4 regions of the Massilia hydrophila genome follow, and region 2 is predicted to be linked to each of the others. Evidence: predicted binding sites of a transcription regulator. Region 2 holds the regulator's gene; each other region holds the start of a gene.
The links. The regulator sigma-54, encoded in region 2, starts transcription at its own class of promoters, with help from an activator protein. The targets are predictions, from matches to a motif close to TGGCANGNAANCTGCTTT.

Region 1 (4,318 bases), on a different contig from region 2:
GATCTCCGTAGTCCCGTCGCCGCTGCCCCATCCGAAGGAGTATCCGGCGGGCTGCATGAATCGGCACTCCCAGGCGGAACAGTTTTGCGGCACTGGCAGCAATGCCCTGTGACTCGGCAAGGTTGATGGCCAAGTCGATATGGAGGGCGGTCAAGCTGTCGGTTCGGATGCGCATTCAAGCACAGTAGCACGCCGGAGCCGTGTTGAACTGAAATCGCTCCTGAATACCACATGGACCAGTTGCAACGCATGCTGGCAAGCTTACCTGGTCGGCAGGGCAATCTGCTTGAGTCGATCCGGAACATGCTAGCCGACGGGCCATGCATACAGGCGCTTCCATGGCTTCGTCCAATGTGTAGTCCGCTACAGGAGCGAGCCGCCAGGCCGTATGGTTGGGCTAGTCTCCATGCAAGCTGCTGAGCGTACAACGCTGTTCGACTCCAGCGCCTGCGCAGGAAAACGCCAGGGTAGCTGCCTCAGGTGGGCTCGATCGCCGGCGACGCCTCGGCGCCGGCACGTCGCACCTGACGGTTTGTCCAGTATTCATTGAGCCGGATACGAAGCGGATTCTCCACTAAATAAAAAGACAGGCAGGCAAGCGCGATTGCCCCTGCCAAACCAGGCATGGTCGGCAGCCCTGCTTTTTGCACCGCCGTATAAAAAGGCTGTTGCCATAGATAGAGCGAAAAAGAGCACTTGCCGAACCAGACGAGCGCTGGATTCGACAGGAAGGTTTTGATCAGCGCGGGCAGGCAATGCAGGTAGTTCAGTGCGATGGCCAGGAAAATCGGTGCGAAGACAATGTTGCCGCCCTTGATGCGATAGGCGGAAGTCAGGAACGCGCTCAGGATGATCAGCGTGATGACTGCGCCCCCCCACACATGCCGCGGGATGCGTGGTTCATGGAACTGACGCATCTGGCACAGTAGTGCCGAAGTGAGAAGGCCAAGCGCGGCGCACTCGCTGCGAAGGTCCCAGCGCGACGCGCCCGAAGGCGGAGCACTGTAATAATGAAAACTGAACGCAATACTGGCAAGGACGCAGGCGATCAGCAGCATGCTTGCCATGCGATCGCCGCCCGTCTTTCTAGCGATAAGCGCCAGGAATGCAAGCACAACATAGCTGTGTTCTTCGACATTCAAGGACCACAGATTGCCGATTGGCCAGTTTCCGGCCCAGATACCGAGGTCGCTGGGCAGATAGGTGCGAAGGAAGAAAACCGTCGCGAGCAGTTCATCCATCGGAACCTCATACCGCTGAGGCTGAAAGAATCGCGCATACAGGTACATGCAGGCGATAAATAGCAGCAGGGCTGGAAGAATGCGGGAGGCGCGCCGGAAGAAGAACTCGGGCAGTCCGACTTTTTTCACGAACAATAGCTGGCCCATCAGGTAGCCCGACAGGACGAAGAACATCTGTACGCCGTACTCCCCGATCCAGGCTACCGCTGGACGTGGTCCGAAATGGCACACGAGGACGGCAATGATCGCCAGGCCGCGCCACCCATCCAGATAGGGAATCTTGACCACAGGGCGATCTGACATTTGGTCCTCTTTGCAGCAATCAAAGGGACTAATAGATTATCAAGAAATACATTAATCGCAACTAAAAGGCGCTATCCCACCTTAACGTGACGTTTTGAAACAACAATGCTTGCGACGGGCTGGCGCCGGCAGGCGCTGGCGCCTGGACCGGCTGTCCGTGAGGAATCGCGCCGGCGCCGCCTGATTGGCTGTGCCGGCGCAGATGAAGCGCTTACTTCAGCTTGCGGCGCATGCGGCCCAGGCCAGCCAGGCCCAGTGCCACCAGGGCCAGGCTGCCCGGTTCCGGCACGTCGGTCGGCGGCGGCGCGGTGTCGGAGAAGGTGCCCGCTTCGATGAACACGCCCGAGTCATAGTTTTCGTCGGCCGTGTCGCGGATGATGAACTCGAAGGTGTTGGTGCCCGTCAGGCCGGCGAGCTGGGCGACCAGGACCGTGGTCAGGCCGTCGTAGCCAGTGGAGTAGGCGCCGGCGTTGTTATTGCGGTAGTACGCCGAGTTCTTGTTGCTGTTCACGTTGTTGATCGACACCACGCCACCGTTGTTCGGGAGCTGGGCGATGTTGACGCCGTTGACGCGCATCTCGAACAGGTCGTTGAAGTTGCTGCCCACGTACTCGTTGTACTCTTCCGAACCGAACACGTAGCGGAAGAACACATTGCCGTTATTGCTGGTGAAATCGAATTTCAGCGAGGTTTCGCTGCCCGGGCCGCTGCAGTCGGTCGTGCTGTTCGGGCCGACCGCGCAGTTGACATTACCGGTCGTCAGCAGCACGCCTTTGTCAAAGCCGATGTCGCCGCCGCCGGTGAAGGTGCCGGCTGCGTTGGCCGAAGCGCCGCTGTACTGGACGTTCGACAGCACGATGCCACTGCCGGCGATGGCGTTGGCGAGGGTGGCGCCGTTGTTCGTCGTGGTGACGACGATCGCGCTGGCCGAGCTGGCAAAGGTGGCGAGGAGGGCGGAAGCGAGGAGTTTTGGCAAGAGGTTCATGGATGGTCTCAGTAGGTTTATCAGGAATAACTACGTACCTATGAGCAAGTCTCATGCCAGTGAGAAAATATTTAATTAGATCAATGAGTTATGGAAATAGTTGTAAAAATATTAGCAAATGTGTAAATAATCCTGACACAAGATTTTAACTGTATTGCATAAAAATAAAGATCATGCACTCAGCAGATCGCCCGAGCGGAAAGACTCAGTCCCCGCAATTTTGCAAACGTGCATGCCACGTAGCAAGTGGCGATGCGCCGTGCTCGCGAATAGCAGGCCGGCATGTCCGGCCGCCAGGGTGCTTACCTGGCCGCTGACGGGATTGACGATATCCGCCACCGGCTCGCCAGCCTCGACCATGTCGCCCAGCCTCTTATGGAACACCAGTACCCCGGCATGCGGCGCCGCCAGCGGTTCGACCGCATTCAGCGGCGTTGCGCGGCACGGGGTTTCCGGCAGCGGCAGCAAAGGGATGTCGAGCACGCCGGCGTGGCCCAGGTATTGCAGCAACGCGGCGGCGTCCAGGCGCGCGTAGTCGTAGCGCACGTCGTTCTCGCCGCGCAGTTCGACGGTGACGGCGGCGCAGGCCGGCGGGATCGCCGTGCCTTCGAAATGGTCGGCCAGGTCCCACCACAGGCGGCTGCAGGCTTCATCGAAGGCCTCGCCTCCGGAGGCCTTGGCCACCAGCAGCACGCGGGCGCCCAGCAGGGCCGTCAGCGGCGCCACGGTTTCCACCAGCGGCGTGCCGGTGTACATGTGCAGCAGTGCTTCGTTATCGCAGTGCAGGTCGAGCACGATGTCGGCATCGATGGCCATCGACAGCAAGGTCTTCTTGAGGGTCTCGACATTGCTCTGCGGCTCCCACAGCGCGACCTGTTCCCGCGCGGCCTCGCGGATCAGGGCGACGTTGGCGTCGATGTCGCTGCCCAGCCTGCCTTCGAGCGACTGCTTGAGCGCGTCGGCGACATGCCGGTACAGCCGGTTGAAGTTGATCCCGGTCGCCAGGTCGTAGCGACCGAAGGGCGTGCCATGGATCACCTGCGACAGGCCGATCGGGTTGGCCGCCGGCACCAGGATGATGTCGCCACGGATGCGGCCCTCGGCGTCCAGGCGTTCCAGTTCCTGGCGCAGCACATGGGCCACCAGCATGGCGGGCACTTCGTCGGCATGGACGGCGGCCTGGATATAGATTTTCTTGCCGGTCCCGGGGCTGCCGTAGTGGAAGGACTTCAGGTGGGCGGTAGCGACGTTCTCGTCGGTGGCGATCGGGTGTTTCACGGCGTGCATGGGAGGAGCTCCGGGCTGGACAAATAAACAGCATGATTATCCGCGATTCTCCCTTCCAGCCCCGCACGGGCCCGGGCAGTGCTGGCGCCTGGGCTATAATGACAGCCGTTTTTTCCTCACCATTGTCTCTTACGGTTCCCCATGTCTTCTGAAAAGCCCACCAACGGCCCGGCGCGGCCCATGCTGTACGATCCGACCGAACACCGCATCCGCAGTTTCGTCACGCGGGCCGGCCGGCTGTCGACCGCCCAGGCGCGCGCGTTGGAGGAACTCGGTCCCAAGTACCTGGTCGAGTACAAGCGGGAGAGCCTGGATCTGGAACAGGTCTTTGGCCGCCAGGCGCCGACCATCCTGGAAATCGGCTTCGGCATGGGCGACACCACGGCGCACATTGCCCGCCTGATGCCGGAAAAGAATTTTATTGGCGTTGAAGTCCACACCCCCGGCGTGGGCAGCCTGCTCAAGCAGATCGGCGAGCAGGGCATCGAGAACCTGCGCCTGA
Region 2 (4,318 bases):
ACCGCGACGCCCGCCTCGGCGGGCCGCTCGACGAGCCGGACTACATCGTCGAGAATTTCTCCTTCGTGCGCATGACGCCCGAGGGCAAGCCGAACTACGTGGTGTCGGGCCGGCGCATGGCGCACACGCCGCAGGGCGACGTGTCGCGGGTCGAGGCGCCGGTGCTGGAGGGCATGGCGCCCGGCCGGCCGCGCATGACCATCGTCGCCAGCCGCGCCGAGATCTATCACGAGGAGCACCGGGTCGAACTGCTCGGCAAGGTCGACATCCAGCGTCCGGCCACGCCCACCAGCGAAGCGCTGCGCGTGCGCACCGAGGCCCTGACCGTCCTGCCCGACGAGGAAATCCTCAGGACCCGGCTTCCGATCGAGATGCAGCTAGGCGCCGCCACCGTGCACGGCACCGGTATGGAGGCCAACAACGCAACCCAGAAGCTGCACCTGGCCAGCCGTGGCCAGATCGTCTATCCGCCCCGCGCGCGCTAGCAGCACTGCGCGGTTAACCCAGGACCAGCAACATGAAAAAACTCTTCGTCGCCGTCTTCCTCGGCCTGGCCGCCTTCGGCGCCTCGGCCGAGCGCGCGGATTCGCTCAAGCAGGCCGTGATCACCTTCGACACGCTCGACGTGGACGAGGTCACCCAGACCCGCATCCTCACCGGCAACGTGGTGATCACGCGCGGCACCCTGGTGCTCAAGTCGGACCGCGCATTGATGAAGGAAACGCCGGAAGGCTACATGAGCGTGACCCTCACCGCCAACAACGGCAAGACCGCCACCTTCCGCCAGAAGCGCGACGGCGGTCCCGACCTGTGGGTCGAAGGCCAGGCCCAGCGCATCGAATACGATGACCGCGCCGAACTGGTGAAGCTGTTCGCGAATGCCGAAGTGCGCGAACTGGAGAACGGCCGCATGAGCAACGAGATCCGCGGCCCCTTCATTTCCTACGACAACCGCAAGCAGGTGGCGCAGGTGCGCAACGACGTCAGCGGCGCCAGCAAGGTCGGCGGCGGACGCGGCACCCTGATCATCGCGCCGCGCCGCAACCCGGCCGCGGCACCTGCCGAGGGTGCCAAGCAATGACGGCAGCATCCGCGGCTTGCAGCACGCTGATCGTCAAGGGCCTGCAGAAGAGTTATGGCAAGCGCCTGGTGGTGCGCGACGTCTCGCTGCAGGTCGACTGCGGCGAGGTGGTCGGCCTGCTCGGTCCGAACGGCGCCGGCAAGACCACGTCCTTCTACATGATCGTCGGCCTGGTGCCGTCGGATGCCGGCACCATCGACATCAACGGTACCGACATTTCCAGCCTGCCGATCCACCGGCGCGCGGTGCTGGGCCTGTCCTACCTGCCGCAGGAAGCCTCGGTGTTCCGCAAGCTCACGGTCGAGGACAACATCCGCGCCGTGCTCGAGCTGCAGCACGACGCCAACGGCAAGGCGCTGTCGAAGAACGAGATCAACGAACGGCTCGACACCCTGCTGGCCGAACTGCAGATCGAGAAGCTGCGCGAGAACCCGGCGCTGTCGCTGTCCGGTGGCGAGCGGCGCCGCGTGGAGATCGCGCGCGCCCTGGCCACCAACCCGCGCTTCGTGCTGCTGGACGAACCCTTCGCCGGGGTCGACCCGATCGCCGTGATCGAGATCCAGCGCATCGTGCGCTTCCTGAAGGAGCGCAACATCGGGGTCCTGATCACCGACCACAACGTGCGCGAGACGCTCGGCATCTGCGACCGCGCCTACATCATCAACCAGGGCGCGGTGCTGGCCTCGGGCCGCCCTGACGACATCATCGCCGACGAATCGGTGCGCCGCGTCTACCTGGGCGAGCACTTCCGCATGTAGCCACGAACGCCTCCTGCATGAAACAGTCCCTCCAGCTTCGCACCTCGCAGCACCTGGCGCTCACGCCGCAACTGCAGCAGTCGATCCGGCTGCTGCAACTGTCCACGCTCGAACTGCACCAGGAGATCGAGCAGATCCTGCATGACAATCCCTTGCTGGAGCGGCTCGACGATCCGCTCGACCGCTCGGTGCGGCTGCTGGCCGACGGCGCCATCAACAGCGCGCCGGCCAGCGGCGAGGCGCCGCAGCCGGGCCAGGAAGCGCTTGATGCCGGCGCGCCGAAGGAAGGCGAGGGGTTCGAGGACGGCGCCGCCGATGGCGAGCGCGACGACGGCAGGGAGGGCGAGAGCGACTGGGGCGGCGAAGGCGGCGGCGCACGCAGCGGCGACGACGAGGACGGCCGCCCGCAGCTGGAAGCCGAGGGCATTTCGCTGCGCCAGCACCTGGCCGAGCAGATCCGCCTGACCGGCTGCAGCCTGCGCGACCGCGCGCTGGCCGAGCTGGTGATCGACGCGCTCGACGACAACGGCTACCTGGAAGAGCCGCTCGACGAGATCCATGCGCGCCTGCCGGCCGAGCTCGAGATCGAGATGGACGAGCTGCGCTGCGCGCTGGCGCTGGTGCAGAGCCTGGACCCGGTGGGCGTGGGCGCGCGCAGCGCGGCCGAATGCCTGGCGCTGCAGCTGCGCCGCATGCCGGGCGTGCCGCTGGTGACGCGGCGCCTGGCGCTGACCATCGTCGAAGGCTACCTGAGCTGGTTCGCCCAGCGCGAATACACCAAGCTGAAAAAGGCGCTCGACTGCGACGACGAAGACCTGCGCGAAGTGCAGGCCGTGGTCCGCCAGTGCAACCCGCACCCGGGCGCGGCCTTCGCCTCGAGCGTGTCGGACTTCGTGGTGCCTGACGTGATCGTGCGCCGCGCCAAGAGCGGCTGGGCGGTGTCGCTCAACCCGGACGTGATGCCCAAGCTGCGCGTGAACAACCTGTACGCCAGCCTGCTCAAGCAGGGCAAGAGCGAAAGCCAGATGGGCGCGCAGCTGCAGGAAGCGAAGTGGCTGATCAAGAACATGCGCCAGCGCTTCGACACGATCCTGCGGGTTGCCGAGGCGATCGTCGAGCGCCAGCGCAACTTTTTCAGCCACGGCGCGGTTGCCATGCGCCCTCTTGTTTTGCGTGAGATAGCTGATACACTAGGCCTACACGAGAGCACGATCTCGCGTGTAACCACGCAGAAATACATGCTGACCCCGCACGGCATGTTCGAGCTGAAGTACTTCTTCGGAAGCCACGTCGCCACCGAAGCGGGGGGAGAAGCCTCCTCGACGGCGATCCGCGCACTCATTGCGCAATTGACAGGAGCAGAAGACCCTAGGAATCCTCTTTCCGACAGCAAGATCGCGGAGATGCTCGGGGAACAAGGTATGGTCATTGCGCGCAGGACGGTCGCCAAATACCGTGAAGCGCTCAAGATTCCGCCCGTCAGCCTCCGCAAATCCCTGTAAAGCACCTGCCCACTCCCACCTTGTGGCGCGGGCGGGGCACCTTTCCAAAGGAGTGTGTATGAACCTCACAATCAGCGGCCACCATCTCGAAGTCACCCCCGCCATCCGTGAATACGTTCAGAATAAGCTCGAGCGCATCACCCGCCATTTCGATCACGTGATCGACACCCACGTGTTCCTCGCCATCGATAATCTCACTGAAAAAGAAAAAAGGCAGAAAGCCGAGATCAACCTCCAGGTGTCGGGCAAGATTTTGCATGTGGCCAGCGCCGCGCAAGACCTGTATGCGGCGATCGATACGCTGATGGACAGGCTGGACCGACAGGTTCTGAAACACAAATCCATGTTGCAAGACCATAGCCACGTGGCGCACAAGCGCCTTCCGGACAACGGAGAAGCTGCCGCCGCGTAAAGACGGGCCGTAGCCACCAATCGCAAGGGCGTCGGAGGGACGCCCTTTTTGCTTTCCGCAAATCATCAGTTGTTACTTTTCAGTGCTTCGGTTTGGCGCTGTACTTCTGTAGAATACATGTCTTTTCGACCACAGAAGCCCATCATGACCGACACCGTCCTGACCCGCGTCGCCAACCGCACCGGCGTCATTACGCTGGACCGCCCGAAAGCCCTGAACTCGCTCTCGCTCGACATGGTGCGCGCCCTGAGCGCCATCCTGCTGCAATGGAAGGAAGATGCCGGCGTCGAGGCGGTCGTGATCACCAGCAGCAGCGAGAAGGCCTTGTGCGCTGGCGGCGACATCCGCTTCTTCCACGAAATGGGGCGCGTCACGCCGATGGGCGGCAGCGCGCTGCTGGAAGATTTCTTCACCGAGGAATACGCGCTGAACCACCTGATCCACTTCTATCCGAAGCCGTACATCGCGGTGATGGATGGCGTGGTGATGGGCGGCGGCATGGGCATCGCCCAGGGCGGCCCGGATTGCGGGCTGCGCATCGTTACCGAACGCACGAAAATGGCCA
Region 3 (4,318 bases), on a different contig from region 2:
CTGCAGGCCAAACGTGCCGGCAGGCCCGCAGCCGCGCCGCGCCTGCCGGCATGGACGCCGGCGCTGCTGTCCTGGAGCGGGGCATTGCTGCTCGCGGCCGGGCTGGCGCTGGTCACGCGCCACGATCCCTTCCCAGGCTGGCGCGCGCTGTTGCCGGCCGGCGGCGCGCTGCTCCTGATCGCCGCCGGGCCCCAGGCCTGGCTCAACCGCCACGTCCTGGCGAACCGGCTGCTGGTCTGGATCGGCCTGCTCAGCTACCCGCTGTACCTGTGGCACTGGCCGCTGCTGTCGTTTGCCCAGATCGTCGAGTCGCGCGAACCGGCGCCCGCGATCCGTGCCGGCGCGCTGCTGGCGGCGCTGCTGCTGGCCTGGCTGACCTGGCGCGTGCTCGAGCGTCCGCTGCGCGCCGCCGCCACCCGGGCCGAGGCGCGTGCCCGGGTGGCCGTGCTGGCCCTGCTGATGCTGGGCATGGCCGCCTTCGGCGGCTACCTCTACCTGAACGACGGCCTGCCGACCCGCAAGCCAATCGAGGACAGCGTCGCCAACCAGAAGGCCCTGGTACTGGTCGAGGACCGCGCCAACGCCGAGGCCTGCAAGAAGCGCTATGGCTTCGACTCGATGTACGAATACTGCCTGCTGGGCGACCCGGCGAAGGACCCGACCGTGGCCCTGGTTGGCGACAGCCATGCCTACCACGTGGTGGCCGGCCTGACCAGGTACTACGGCGGCATCGGCGAGAACCTCTTGATGCTGGGCACCCGCCACCCGTACTGGGGCCTGGATCCGCAGGGCGATCCCTACCAGCAGGCGACCCAGCAGATGCTCGAGCTGGCACTGGCCACGCCCTCGGTCAAGACCGTGGTGTTCTCGACCCACCTGCGCTTCTACACCGTGCCCGAGCAGAAGGTCTACGTGGACGCGGCGCGCGAGACCTTCCGCCGCCTGCTCGCGGCCGGCAAGCAGGTGGTCTTCATGCACGACGTGCCGCTGCTCGGCTTCGACCCGCGTTCCTGCATCAAGCGCGCCGGCGTCGCCTCGTCGGCGACCCGGGTGCCGTGCGCCATCCCGCGCGCCGAATGGGATGCGCAAATGGCGCAGCACCGCGAGATCGCGGCGCGCCTGGCCGCCGAATTCCCGCAAATCGCCTGGTTCGATGCGGGTAAGGTGCTGTGCGACAAGGACCAGTGCCACGCCATGGTCGATGGACGCCTGATGTACCGCGATAACAATCACCTGAGCTATGAAGGCGACCTGCTGGTTGGCCAGCGCTTTGCGGAATGGATGCGCAGCCGGCAGCCATGAACCCGGTCCTTGCCAGCACCCAGGGCCAGGCGCCCGGAAGCGGCAAGGAAATTGTTTCATTCTTTGAAACAATTTCCATGTCGAAAATTTTTACAGTAACTAACATTGTAAATGCGCATGAAATTCTAACTATTTGATTTAACGCAATATTTTCAGCCTGGCATTGTTTTTGCTATTTCCCTGTCAATACATTTTTTACATAACAGGGATTTCCATGAAAAAGCTCGCTATAGCACTGGCACTGGCCACCTTCTCCTTCGCTGCCCAGGCCGCACCGACCTTCGTCGGCTCGTACAAAGTCAACCAGGGACCACATTGGGGCACGAATCCGGCCGTGTATTCGGCGACCGAAGCCGCTGCACTGCTCTTCGGCGGCACGGCGTCGGATTATTTCATCTCCATCCTGGATTCGATGGATTACACGACGATCACCCACACCGGCTGGTATGACGGATGGGGCGAGCACAGCGGCATGCAATTCGACGAGAACTACAAGCTCGACGTTGGTGCGCCCGGCTACAACGCACCCGGCGGCGCCAATACCGCACACTCGGCCTACGTCGCCGATGGCCTGGGTGACAATTTCGTGAACTACGTGTGGCGCGTGGACGGCGCGGCCGAGGTGCCGGAGCCGGCCTCGGTGGCACTGCTCGGGCTGGGCGCCCTTGGCCTGGCCGGCATGCGCCGCCGCAAGGCAGCCTGACACGCCGGTTCGCCAGTGCCGCGCCCAGCCGGCGCGGCCGGTCGGGCGCGCATGCGATACTGGCGCGGTCTTCCATCCACGGAGAGAACGACCATGCCCACCGCCCTCCCGGCCCGCCTGACGGCGGGCGCCATGCTGGTGCTGCTGGCCGCCTGCGGCGACCGCTCCACCTTGTCTCCGGGCGCCGACACCGGCACCCAGCCCACCATCGCCTCGCCGGTCAGGCGTCTGGTTCCCACTGTCGACATCGCCCCCGCGCGCGGCTGGCCGCAGGGTGTGGCGCCGCGGCCAGCCGCCGGCCTGGCGGTCGGGGCGTTCGCGGCCGGCCTGGACCATCCGCGCTGGCTGTACGTGCTGCCCAATGGCGACGTGCTGGTGGCCGAGACCAATGCGCCGCCACGTCCCGAGGAGCGCAAGGGCATCCGCGGCTACGTGATGGGCAAGGTGATGGCCAGGGCCGGCGCCGCGGTGCCGAGCGCGAACCGGATCACCCTGCTGCGCGACGTCGACGGCGACGGCGTGGCGGAAACCAGGACCACTTTCCTGCGCGGCCTGAACTCGCCCTTCGGCATGGCGCTGGTCGGCAATACCTTGTACGTGGCGAATACCGACGGCATCGTGCGCTTTCCCTATACGGCGGGCGCCACCGAGGTCACGGCGCCGCCGCAGCCGGTGGCGGCGCTGCCGGGCGGGCCGCGCAACCACCACTGGACCAAGAACATCATCGCCAGCCCTGACGGGCGCCGGCTGTACGCCACCGTGGGCTCGAACAGCAACGTGGCCGAACACGGCATGCAGGAGGAAACCGACCGCGCCGCCATCCTCGAGGTGGACCTCGCTAGCGGCAGCACGCGGCCCTTCGCCACCGGCCTGCGCAACCCGAACGGCCTGGCCTGGAACCCGCACAGCGGGGCCCTGTGGACCGTCGTCAACGAGCGCGATGAACTGGGCAGCGACCTGGTGCCGGACTACCTGACCTCGGTGAAGGCGGGCGGCTTCTACGGCTGGCCATACAGCTACTACGGGCGCCACGTCGACACCCGCGTCCAGCCGCAGCGGCCCGACCTGGTGGCGGGCGCCCTGGTGCCGGACTACGCGCTCGGCGCCCACGTGGCCGCGCTCGGCCTGGCCTTCTACACCGGCACGCTGCTGCCCGCGCAGTACGCGAACGGGGCCTTCATCGGCCAGCACGGCTCATGGAACCGCAAGCCGCTGTCGGGCTACAACGTGGTGTTCGTGCCGTTCCGGGACGGCATGCCGGCCGGGAAGCCGGTCGAGATCCTGTCCGGCTTCGTCAGCGCGCAGGGCGAGGCCTATGGGCGGCCGGTCGGGGTGGCGGTGGACCGGCAGGGGGCGCTGCTGGTGGCGGACGATGTCGGGAACGTGATCTGGCGCGTGACGCCGCGTGGCGGGTAGGATGCTCGGCGCTGCCACCCAATCAAGCGGAGCTGAACGCGTGGGCGGGAAACCCGCCCACCCTACGCGCAGCCGGAAACCAGCAGCAGCGGCATCCCGGTCCAGGCGATGCCGACCAGGGCCAGCAGCGCGCCCAGCGCGGCCGCCCAGTCGAGCAGCGCGGCGTCCTGGGCGCGGCGCAGGATGCCGCGCTCGCGCCACAGCAGCCACGCGCACAGGGCGAGCGCGATGGCCGTCGCGATCCCGGGCAGCACCCGGTCCGGGCCGCCGGCGCGCAGCATCGCCGGCGTGCACTGCGCGGCCGCCAGCCCGTAGCAGAGGGCGAAGTGCGCGGCCCAGACCAGCAGCGGCAGGGTGCCGCGCAGGAGCTTGCCGAAGAAACCGTCGTTCATGCTTTACTCCATCAGCAGCGGCAGGCCGCGCACCAGCGCCATGCCGGCCAGCCCCTGCAGCGTCGTGTAGTGCCAGAGCAGGCTGACGTTGTCGAGCGTCGCCCGGCTGTGCGCGCCCAGCAGGCCGCGCCAGGCGCGCAGGCACAGGTAGGGACCGGCGATCGCCAGCACCACCACGTGCAGGCCCTGGTAGCCGAGCAGCGCGCCGATCGCGGCGCCCCAGGCGCTGGCACTCGGTTCCAGGCCGGCGAAGGCATGGCCGCGCAGCTCAAGCAGGAAGGCGGCGCAGGTACAGGCCAGTGCCGCCAGCACCAGCCAGGGCAGGCGCCGCTTGCCGAGCGCGCGGCCGGCCAGCACGATCAGCACCGACCCGGCCACCAGCAGGCCGGCCGAGGCCAGCTGCCAGGACAACGCGGGCAGGGCGGCGCCGGGCGGCGGACAGACCATCAGGCGCATCGAGACGTGCACGTAGGCGTAGCCGAAGGAAGCGAAGATGCAGGCATCG
Region 4 (4,318 bases), 270 kb from region 2:
ACACCGCTACCGCCGACCTGGTTGCCTACTTGAGCTGGATGGCTGAGCCAGCGCAAGACCAACGTAAGAAGTTGGGGGTTATTGTGTTGCTCTTCCTGTCGATTTTCGCCTTCCTGGCCTGGCGCCTGAACGAGTCGTACTGGAAAGAAGTGAAGTAAATTCGCTTTCATTGCCCGGTTGGCTATAATACGGGCAATCATTTTTCGGGGTGAATCGCTAGGCGCTTCACCCCATTGTTTCTTGAGGAACTACAAACCATGATGGTTCTCTACTCCGGCACCACGTGCCCGTTCTCCCAACGCTGCCGCCTGGTCCTGTTCGAAAAGGGCATGGACTTCGAGGTGCGCGACGTCGACCTGTTCAACAAGCCGGAAGACATTTCGACCATGAACCCCTATGGCCAGGTGCCGATCCTGGTCGAGCGCGAACTGATCCTGTACGAGTCGAACATCATCAACGAATACATCGACGAGCGCTTCCCGCACCCGCAACTGATGCCGGCCGACCCGCTCATGCGCGCCCGTGCCCGCCTGATGCTGTTCAACTTCGAGAAGGAACTGTTCGTCCACGTGCACGTGCTGGAAAGCGAGCGCAACAAGGCGAACGACAAGAGCCACGACAAGGCGCGCAATGAAATCCGCGACCGCCTGACCACGCTGGCCCCGCTGTTCCTGAAGAACAAGTACATGCTGGGCGACGAGTTCTCGATGCTGGACGTGGCGATCGCCCCGCTGCTCTGGCGCCTGGACCACTACGGCATCGAACTGTCGAAGACCGCGGCGCCGCTGATGAAGTACGCCGAGCGCATCTTCTCGCGTCCGGCCTACATCGAAGCGCTGACCCCGTCCGAGAAGGTGATGCGCCGTTGATGCCCGCTGCGGGCGAGCCGCCTCGCCCGCATGCCGCATTCGACGATTCTCCATGCGCCGGTTGCGGACGCCCTCGCGGTGAATCCGCTACACTGGCGCACAGCTTTGCTTTTTTAATCACATCCATGTCAGAGATCTCCACCAAGCCCTACCTCCTGCGCGCCATCTACGAATGGTGCACGGACAGCGGCTACACGCCCTACCTCGCCGTCAAGGTCGACGCCGCCACCACGGTGCCGATGGAATATGTGCGCAAGGGCGAGATCATCCTGAACATCAGCTATGGCGCCACCTCGGGCCTGAAGATGGACAACGATGCGATCCACTTCCGGGCGCGCTTCAATGGCGTCTCGCGCGAGCTGTACATTCCGGTGCAGAACGTGCTGGCGATCTATGCCAACGAGAATGGCCAGGGCATGGCCTTCGAGGTGAACGCGACGGCAGCGGAGATGGCGCCGCTCGACTCGGGCGACGAGGCCTCGGCACCATCCCTGTCGGCGGTACCGGGCACCGGGGCGGATTCGCCGGCCGAGCCGGGTACCACGGCACCGGATGGCGATGACGAGCCGCCGAAGAAGGGCGGACGGCCGACCTTGACACGTATTAAATAGCGTATAATCGTCGTTCTTCAGAACACAGCCGACTTAGCTCATCAGGTAGAGCAGTTGATTTGTAATCATCAGGTGGCGGGTTCGAGTCCTGCAGTCGGCACCAATACAATCAAGCACTAGCCCAGCCTTCATGGTTGGGCTTTTTGCTTTCTGGCCCATGTACGCGCGTCAATCCGGATTCGCTCGGCAGCGAGACATCCAAACGCGGACTGCCTTGCCTGGACAGCGTACCAATCCATCCCCAACGATTCCTGTCGAAAATTTTTACACAATTTATTGTGTATTTTTCTATATTTCATTAAATCATTGATTTTAAAAAATATTTTTCCCAGGCATGATTATTGCTTTTAGAAAATTGCAATTTTAAAACTACTCCTAGGGATTCCAAATGAAAAAAATTATCGGCGCAATGGTTGTCGCTACCACTCTCGGTTCAGCTGCAGCAAGTGCCACCACCTATAATGAAGACGGCGATGCGGGCCATACCGCGCTGACCGCGCAATCGGTCAAGAACGGTACGACACAAATCAAGGGCGCCATGAGCATCACCGATTCGGTGGATCTCTTCAAATTCAAATGGAACGGTGGCGACTTCAGCGCATCGACGACGAACATCACTTTCGACACGATGTTGTTCCTCTTCGATCAAGACGGCAACACGCTAGCCTTCAACGACGATTATAGTGGCTTGGCCTCGTATATTTCCCGGACCCTGAGCGCAGGCGACTACATGCTCGCAATTAACGCGTATTCATATAACTACGGCGGCAATCTCGCAGGCTTTGCCGGTGCACCAAGCGTCCCGGGTCGTAATGGCACCTATACAATCAACCTGAGCCAGGTCGACAGCACCGACGTTCCAGAACCGGCGACCCTGGGTTTGCTGGGCCTGGCCGCCATCGGCCTCGGCCTGGCGCGCCGCCGCAAGCAAGCCTGATCCGTCTGGCTTCACCCTCGCTGGCTGCCACGATTGCCGCAGCCAGCGATTCCTGACACGCTGCATTGCTCGGCAAAAGGGCCTGCGCTTCTGCGCAGGCTTGACCGAGTTGCTGAAGAATCACAGACCTGGACCGTTCGGCATCCCCAAACCGCCAGCAAATCCAATACAGGACAATTCCGGGTCAACCGTACGCTCACGCATGGCATTAACTGGCTATAATCGCCGTGTTAATGTTTTTTCATTGCCCTCCGATGAGCTCCCGTATCCAGCAACGCAACAACGTTCGTGTGACCGGGAATGGCCCGGCCACCATGGTGTTCGGCCATGGCTTCGGCTGCGACCAGACCATGTGGCGCTTCCTGGCGCCGGTTTACCAGGACCGCTACCGCACGGTGTCCTTCGACCTGGTCGGCAGCGGCAGCTCCGACCTGGGCGCCTACGACCGCACCAAGTACGGCAGCCTGCACGGCTACGCCGACGACCTGCTCGAGATCATCGACGCCTTCGCGACCGGCCCGGTGGTGTTCGTCGGCCATTCGGTCAGTACCATGATCGGCCTGCTGGCCACGATCAAGGCACCGGAAGCGTTTGCGGCCCAAGTCATGGTCGGCCCCTCGCCCTGCTACATCAACGACGGCGACTACGTCGGGGGTTTCAGCCACGAGGACATCGAGGAACTGCTGGAGACGATGGACGCGAACTACCTCGGCTGGTCGAGCAACATGGCGCCCGCCATCATGGGCGCGCCCAGCCGGCCCGACCTGCGTGAGGAACTGACCAGCAGCTTCTGCCGCAACGACCCTGAAATCGCCAAGCATTTCGCCCGCGTCACCTTCACCTCTGACCACCGTGCGGACGTGCCGAAGTCGAGCGTGCCAGCCCTGATCCTGCAATGCAGCGACGACCTGGTGGCGCCGCTTGCCGTGGGCGAGTTCCTGCACCGGCACCTGCCGGCCAGCCGCCTGCACATCATCGAAAACGTCGGCCACTGCCCGCACATGAGCGCACCCACCAAGAGTTCACGCGCGATCGACGACTTCCTGGCGCAGACCCTGCGCTAAATGCCGTGCCCCCTGCCCTCCCCCACGGCGAGCTGCTGTTCGCCGATGCCGCCTGCGCACTCTTGATCACTGCCACCGATGGCCTCGTCCTGCGCGCCAACGACACGGCCTGCACCTGGCTTGGCTACGAGCATGCGGAACTGGCTGGCACGGTGCGCATGCGCGAGCTGCTGCCGGTTGGCGCGCGCCTGTTCTACCATACCCATTGCCAGCCCATCCTGGAGGTGCAGGGCTCGGTGGCCGAGATCCAGGTCGACCTGCGTACCCGCAGCCAGGAACGCCTGCCGGTCCTGATCAATATCGTGCGCCGCCAGCACGAAGGGCACGTACTCGATCACTGGGCCTTCTTCAAGGCCACCGACCGCAAGGCCTACGAGCGCGAGCTGCTGCATGCGCGCAAGGCTGCCGAAGCGGCGCTGGAAGCGCGCCGCGAGGCCGATGAGGCCCTCAAGCATCTCAATGCCCAGCTGTCGGTGGCCGACCGCCGCAAGGATGAATTCCTGGCCACGCTCTCGCACGAGCTGCGCAATCCGCTGGCGCCGATGCGCAGCGCGCTGGACGTGCTGACGCTGAAGTTCGCGCACAGCGCCGACAGCCGCCTGCTGCAGGCCTTCGACCGCCAGCTGCGCCACCTGACGCGCCTGGTGGACGACCTGATGGAAGTCTCGCGCATCACCCAGGGCCGCATGCAGCTGCGCCGTGCTCCGGTCGACCTGAATGCACTGGTGCGCGGGGCGGCGCAGGACCTGGCCCCCGCCATGGAGGCGGCGCGCCATACGCTGCGCCTGTCGGTGACGGCGGCGCCGCTCAGCGTCGATGGCGATGCGACCCGTCTGT

Region 1: the regulator sigma-54 is predicted to act here: its motif matches at 2,571-2,588, upstream of LE190_RS12565 (choice-of-anchor L family PEP-CTERM protein).
Region 3: the regulator sigma-54 is predicted to act here: its motif matches at 1,461-1,478, upstream of LE190_RS18560 (PEP-CTERM sorting domain-containing protein).
Region 4: the regulator sigma-54 is predicted to act here: its motif matches at 1,811-1,828, upstream of LE190_RS08175 (DVUA0089 family protein).

Annotation. Positions count from the first base shown of each region.
Region 1 covers NZ_JAHYBX010000004.1:140,501-144,818, forward strand. The annotation lists gene LE190_RS12560 (acyltransferase family protein) at 477-1,544, opposite strand; gene LE190_RS12565 (choice-of-anchor L family PEP-CTERM protein) at 1,756-2,529, opposite strand; gene LE190_RS12570 (succinylglutamate desuccinylase/aspartoacylase family protein) at 2,701-3,816, opposite strand; gene trmB (tRNA (guanosine(46)-N7)-methyltransferase TrmB) at 3,997-4,318, shown strand, end outside.
Region 2 covers NZ_JAHYBX010000002.1:501,474-505,791, forward strand. The annotation lists gene lptC (LPS export ABC transporter periplasmic protein LptC) at 1-485, shown strand, start outside; gene lptA (lipopolysaccharide transport periplasmic protein LptA) at 518-1,081, shown strand; gene lptB (LPS export ABC transporter ATP-binding protein) at 1,078-1,839, shown strand; gene LE190_RS09430 (RNA polymerase factor sigma-54) at 1,857-3,341, shown strand; gene hpf (ribosome hibernation-promoting factor, HPF/YfiA family) at 3,400-3,753, shown strand; gene LE190_RS09440 (enoyl-CoA hydratase/isomerase family protein) at 3,898-4,318, shown strand, end outside.
Region 3 covers NZ_JAHYBX010000010.1:3,306-7,623, forward strand. The annotation lists gene LE190_RS18555 (acyltransferase family protein) at 1-1,302, shown strand, start outside; gene LE190_RS18560 (PEP-CTERM sorting domain-containing protein) at 1,517-2,005, shown strand; gene LE190_RS18565 (PQQ-dependent sugar dehydrogenase) at 2,099-3,421, shown strand; gene LE190_RS18570 (hypothetical protein) at 3,484-3,813, opposite strand; gene ctaD (cytochrome c oxidase subunit I) at 3,817-4,318, opposite strand, start outside.
Region 4 covers NZ_JAHYBX010000002.1:233,503-237,820, reverse strand. The annotation lists gene LE190_RS08195 (cytochrome c1) at 1-158, shown strand, start outside; gene LE190_RS08190 (glutathione S-transferase N-terminal domain-containing protein) at 258-869, shown strand; gene LE190_RS08185 (ClpXP protease specificity-enhancing factor) at 995-1,480, shown strand; tRNA gene LE190_RS08180 (tRNA-Thr) at 1,508-1,583, shown strand; gene LE190_RS08175 (DVUA0089 family protein) at 1,869-2,417, shown strand; gene LE190_RS08170 (alpha/beta fold hydrolase) at 2,672-3,481, shown strand; gene LE190_RS08165 (hybrid sensor histidine kinase/response regulator) at 3,487-4,318, shown strand, end outside.